DNA from 2 places in the Paenibacillus marchantiae genome. Region 1 is predicted to be linked to the other one. Evidence: riboswitches for the same ligand, from Rfam matches in the RefSeq annotation. Region 1 holds a riboswitch; the other holds the start of a gene.
What was found. A riboswitch is a leader RNA that binds a small molecule or an ion and turns the genes downstream of it on or off. The one in region 1 is predicted to bind S-adenosylmethionine.

Region 1 (3,192 bases):
TTCAAGCAAACGATACGTTCCGCCGTACAGATCCAGCGATACAATCAGATGATCCCCTTGTCCAAATAAAGCGAAAATCGTTTGCAAAGCAGCCATGCCGGAGCTACAGGCAAAACCTGCATCACCGGATTCCAACGCTGCCGCTGCTTCTTCCAACACTTTACGGGTTGGATTTGTCGTACGAATATAATCAAATCCCGTGCTTTGTCCAAGCTTTGGGTGGCGAAACGCAGTGGATTGATAGATCGGAAAATTAATGGCGCCCGTTACCGGTTCATTGATAGACCCAATTTGGGCCAATCGACTTTCGATTTTCAACTTATTGTCTTCCATTGCAGCATCCTCCTGTAATGTCGATTAGATTTGCGGACCAATATCGTAAGGTGTCTCTTGATACACATAGTAATTGAGCCAATTAGAGAATAATAAGTTTGCATGTGCCCGCCAAGTGGCCGGGGGAACACGGGAAGGATCGTCATTCGGGAAATAATGTCTAGGCAGCGCAATGTCCATGCCTTTAGCTGCATCACGGTCATATTCCCATTTCAATGAAAGAGGGTCATACTCAGCATGTCCGGTTGCAAAAATCTGTTTGCCGTCTTTGGTAGCAACCAGGAAAATACCCGCTTCCTCAGATTCAGCCAATATTTCAAGGTTTTCATTTTTTTCAATATCTTCACGCCGCACTTCCGTATGGCGGGAATGCGGGACGTTGAATACTTCATCAAATCCGCGCAGCAGCTGCACATTGGATCTGTTGATCGTATGTGAGAATACGCCAAAACATTTTTCATCCAATGGAACTTTGGGAACTCCAAAATGATGGTATAAACCCGCTTGGGAAGCCCAACATATATGCATGGTCGAAGTCACATTGGTTTTGGTCCATTCGAAGATCTCCTGGATTTCTTTCCAATAGTTCACGTCTTCAAAGTCCATTTGCTCTACAGGAGCGCCTGTAATGATCATGCCGTCAAAACGGCGGTGTTCAATCTCATCAAAGGTTTTGTAGAACAAGTCCAAATATTCCTGGGAAGTATTCTTGGACGTATGAGACTTCGGATGAACCAGAACGATATCTACCTGAATGGGTGTGTTACCCACCAGACGAAGCAATTGTGTTTCTGTCGTTTCCTTTGTGGGCATCAGGTTTAATATAGCGATACGTAGTGGACGAATGTCCTGCTGGTAAGCAGATGTCTCGTCCATGACAAAGATGTTCTCTCCTGCAAGTACTTCCTTGGCAGGCAGTGTGTCTGGAATTTTGATTGGCATGGTGTTTCTAACTCCTCCTTGTGCATAAATAGATGCAGCCACTGCGGATTCGATACGATTCGCATCCGTACAGTTATAGGCTGCCATGAGCTTGCCTGCAGGCGCTGAATTGCAACCACATTGCTGGCGGCAAGCTCAAGTTCCTTAGCGAAAATCACTGCTGAGAAGTCGGTGCATATAACAAAGACCTTCCTCGGATTCCGAGAAAGGTCATATGTAAATAGATATGCGCCTCTCTCATCTCTCAGTTACAACAGTGTCACTTGGACACTTGGTCGCTGCAAGAATTAGCACCGTGCGGTATACCGCCGGTTGCCGGGTTTCATCGGGCCAGTCCCTCCACCTACTCTTGATAAGATTTCGCTTTATTCAATTGTAAATACTAGTGTGGTTCACCTTTTACTTTAAGACATTAATCCCCTCACGTCAAGGTGTAGTTCAATGTCTGTTCCTCAGGATCGGAACCGTTCATCATCCGTTGTCATACACTGCTCCAGGGCGCGAAATCGACACATTTTTGCGCTTGAAAGGACCCTGTACCAGCGGTATACTAGACAAGTGTTATAAACCCTTATGTGAGAGGTGACATATTCAATGGATGGCGACCCGAGGCCTGACTGGCAGCCGAATTCCGACAAACTGCATAGAGAATTGATATCAGCATGCCGGCAGCGGGACGTTACTTCCGTTTGATTATAGAGCGAACGCAGTCCTGACTTCCAGGCTCCGCTGCCGACCGGCTGATCTGTTCTTTTTGCGCCCATATTGATGAAATCCGCCCATTTGGCGGGTGCAGAAGGAGTAGATGAATAATGAAAATCCGGTTGGTAAATAACGGTGTATTTATTCCGGTGGACGACATTCAGCAGGCGCTGACTCCACCAGCGGAGGGGTTTTACTGGATTGATGCGGACGTAGACGATTTGGCGGTACTTCAACCGCTGTTCATGATGCATGATCTGGCCGTGGAAGACTGTTTGAGTGATGAAGAACAACGTCCGAAGATTGAAATTTATGAGAGCCATTATTTTATTGTTATTAATAGCATTCGTTTTGATGATGAAGAGATTTTTTTACGTGCCGTCAACTTGTTCCTTGGCAGACACTTTATTATCAGTGTGACCAAACAGAAAGTCAGCGAATTGCGGACATTGAAACCGATTCTTTGGGAGCAGGAAATCAGTACGCCGGATAAGCTGCTGTACCTGTTGGTTGACTTAATTGTTGATAATTACTTTACCGTCGGTGACCGAATTGAAGCGCGTATCGAGAAGCTAGAAGAAGACATTCTGATGCATACCAAAAAGTCTCATCTGAATGAGATTATCGGGCTGCGCAGTGAGATTCTGTGGCTGAAGAAAGTGCTTGGACCTCAGAAAGAGGTCATTAACACACTCAATAAAAAAGATCTGCGTCTTATTGATGATCAACTGCAAAAGTATTTCAGTGACATTTATGAGAATGCTGTGAAAATATCCGAAACCTTTGAGACTTATCGCGACCTGATGGGGAACTTACGAGAAGCTTACCAATCCAGTATCGCCAACCGGGCGAATGAAATCATGCGTGTGTTCACCGCCATTACCACGGTGTTCATGCCGCTGACCGTTATCACTGGCATCTATGGGATGAACTTCACGAACATGCCTGAGTTGGACTGGAAATATGGTTATTTCGTGGTTATTGGCCTAATGGTTACACTGGGCCTGAGCATGTTCTTTATTTTCCGCAAAAAAGATTGGGTTTGAAATAGCAAAAGACGAAGCGCTCCACATTTGGAGACGCTTCGTCTTTTTTTATAATTAGCTTATTGTATGACAACTAACGTCCTATTTCCAATCTAGCCTGCATTCTGCTCCGTCTCTGTGTGACGACGAAACCGGATGCGAATCATGCGCAGTCTTTCGTAGACCTGCT
Region 2 (3,192 bases), 3.1 Mb from region 1:
CACGCAGTGTAGTTTCCACCAACCGGGCAAAGTATGGAGCTGCGGCAATGACGAGTGGTGGTATAACGCCCAGTACTCCTGTAGCAGTGCCAACCAGTGAACGCGTAAACGGAATGAGTGCAACAATCAAAATGATAAATGGCACTGATCGCAGAATATTTACAATAAACGATAGTATCGTGTACACCACTTGAGATTGAATCGAAGTCGACCTTGCCGTCATAAACAGCAATACGCCTAGCGGCAAACCAATGATTATCGTGAATAGGCCCGATGCTCCGAGGATTTGCAGTGTTTCAATTGAAGCCTTACCGATTTCTTCCCAACGCACTGTTGAAAAATCCATTTAACGAAGCACCTCCACATCAAGTCCCTGATCCACTAATTCTTTAATGGTGAGATTGATCTCATCTGACTGCCCCTCAAACCGAACGGTCAGCTGTCCATAGGGAACTTGTTTGATCGTTGAAATGGTGCCTTGCAAAATGGCGAAATCCACTCCGGTTTTGCGAACCGTTCTGGACAAAATCGCCTCATAGGTTTTATTGCCCAAGAAGGATATTTTCACAAGCTTAGAAGATCCATCCTTCTGTAATGAGACATCTGCACTCGCCAGAGCAGTCTCTTCTAATGCAATTCCCACCTCATGGTCTCGCATCATAAAATCACGCGTAATGGCATGCTGGGGCTTGAGGAATACTTCCGTCACTGGCCCTTGCTCCACGATGCCTCCCTGATGGATAACCGCCACCTGATCACAGATATTCTGGATCACGTGCATCTCATGGGTGATTAGAACAATCGTGAGGTTATACTTTTCATTGATATCCAGCAATAACTTCAGAATCGAATCAGTTGTCTGGGGATCAAGTGCCGATGTGGCCTCATCACACAGCAGCACGTTCGGATCACTCGCGAGCGCTCTCGCAATACCTACCCTTTGCTTCTGTCCGCCTGACAGCTGGGCCGGATATTTATTGCTGTGGTCCTCCAGTCCAACCAATGCGAGCATTTCCTTCACTTTCCGATCAATTGCAGCCTTGGGCGTATTAACGAGCTTTAAAGGAAAAGCCACATTGTCATATACCGTAGCTGAGGATAACAGATTAAAGTGTTGAAAAATCATGCCGATCTTACGCCGTTGTTGTTGCAAATCGGACTTATTGAGATCGGTTAGGTTGATTCCATCAACCCAAACCTCGCCTGCCGTGGGGCGTTCGAGCAAATTGATACAACGGATCAATGTACTCTTGCCTGCACCGGAATGACCGATAACTCCGAATATTTCACCCTTGCGGATATTCAAATTTAGTTCCGATAAGGCCGTCATACTTTTTGAGCCTTTACCGTACTTCTTGGTTAAACCTTTTAATTCAATCAAAATTACTGCTCCTTCCCACTGCCTACATGTATCTTTACCCGAATGAAAGGAAAACTCCCCTTCATCGTACAAAAAAAGAGCCCCTTTTGCAGAAACAAAAAGGGCTCTTCACGTGAAAGATTATACCTTCTCATCTGCCAAAATCGTGCCTTGCACCATTTTGTAGGAATTAGCACCTAACATCTATAAAGTATGACACAGCTGTCATGCAGTTATAAATCGGTTGCCGGGCTTCATCGGGCCTGTCCCTCCGCCGCTCTCGATAAGAAATATTTAATTTATAAGTTCAGTAGTAGTTATAATGTTAATGTCATAAATGTTAATTCCATCTAACTGTCGATCAGGAACTCAGTATAATCCAAGTATTCCGATTTGTCAAAGGCAAATATTACTATCCAATCAGTTCGTCGGTTGATTCATTACCTGCTTATGCCACTTCTCGTTGATGTAGCCATACGCTGCTTTTAACGTCTCACATACCATATCCACACCCTGCCGGAGTTCCAAGAGATGCTGATCCAGGTCTTCCAGCTTCACTTTCCCTTGCAAAGTCTGGTGCAGCTGCCACAGATCATCCTGCATTTCGGAATTCATGTAATGAATCTCCATGTTTCGCCGTTTGCGCAATTTGCTCATTGGCTCACGATAAGAGTCCTTGATCCGGATTAGTTCGTTAGCAAGAACATAATGCAGCTTATCATATCCGAACTGTCTTAATACGGTGAAATAAGAATAATGAGTTTTAACATTGGTTGTATTCAGCTCAAATATTTCATTCAACACTGTACCTAACTTATCCAAAATGGCAAAACATCGGATGAAGCCATCCTTATAAAAATAGACGTAACGGGCATACTCCGCTTTTTCTAATAATGTCATATCATCCGTAGAGCCCGCTTTGACTTTCTGACGGAAATGGGAAGCTGCAAAACAGCTTTGTTCCAATTCATCCAGCGAAGAGATCAGTCCCTGGGTCCATATATACAGTTTACGAAAATCATGGGTAGGATCATGGTCCACATGCATCTGTCGCTGAAATAGCTCAAGCGTATCCGCCATCGCTTCCATCGCGTCCTTTAGTATCCCTTCGTTCTTACGCGGCTTTTCACCCAGCAACGTTCGCAGCATATATAGCCTCCTCTTTCCACTCTGCAGATCATCAAATTAATAATAATTCATCATATTAAACTAAATCGGAATCAGAGTAAACGTATGACCGCTGCTTACAATAGGGTGCCCTGACACACCTGACATCAAACAAAGTTCACCTGTCCAATGATGTACATCATCGGATGGTGAACTTCACTGGATTATCCCTGAACTACAATAATTCGGATATATTAGAACCGATTAACGGGCCGATGCAACTTGTACACCAGGAAACTCATATAGGTTAATACACCGAACAAAATAGCGATATCAAGCATATGCGCCAGCGCCACGAACATATACACTTCCGGACGATTCATCGTGAGCATCAGTCCAAAACCAATAACCACTTGCAACAAAACCAGCACAACAGAAATGACGCCAAGTGCTCTTAATTCCGTGTTATCCGGATGTTTGCGATACGCAAAATGACCGAGGATTGCAATGACGATTACTAATGAAACAGCTGCCACCCGGTGAGCAAAAGCAACAGCTACGCCTCCCGAGAGCTCAGGAATAATCTGCCCGTTACAGAGCGGAAAACCTGAACAGCCTCCAGCAGAATCCGTATGGCTCACAAATGCTCCAGTATATACCACGAGGTACGTATAGATCGTGGAAAACCACACCAGATTTCGGAACCCTTTGCTGACTCGCGGATA

Region 2: another riboswitch for S-adenosylmethionine. It lies ahead of PTQ21_RS31335 (methionine ABC transporter ATP-binding protein); the one in region 1 lies ahead of metA (homoserine O-acetyltransferase MetA).

What each region holds. Positions count from the first base shown of each region.
Region 1 is NZ_CP118270.1:3,093,429-3,096,620, reverse strand. Features, by position in the region: gene PTQ21_RS14325 (aminotransferase class I/II-fold pyridoxal phosphate-dependent enzyme) at 1-333, opposite strand, end outside; gene metA (homoserine O-acetyltransferase MetA) at 358-1,275, opposite strand; SAM riboswitch class I at 1,510-1,634, opposite strand; gene corA (magnesium/cobalt transporter CorA) at 2,088-3,023, shown strand; gene PTQ21_RS14310 (HRDC domain-containing protein) at 3,116-3,192, opposite strand, start outside.
Region 2 is NZ_CP118270.1:6,975,256-6,978,447, forward strand. Features, by position in the region: gene PTQ21_RS31330 (methionine ABC transporter permease) at 1-346, opposite strand, end outside; gene PTQ21_RS31335 (methionine ABC transporter ATP-binding protein) at 347-1,381, opposite strand; SAM riboswitch class I at 1,509-1,650, opposite strand; gene PTQ21_RS31340 (Cthe_2314 family HEPN domain-containing protein) at 1,781-2,509, opposite strand; gene PTQ21_RS31345 (COX15/CtaA family protein) at 2,722-3,192, opposite strand, start outside.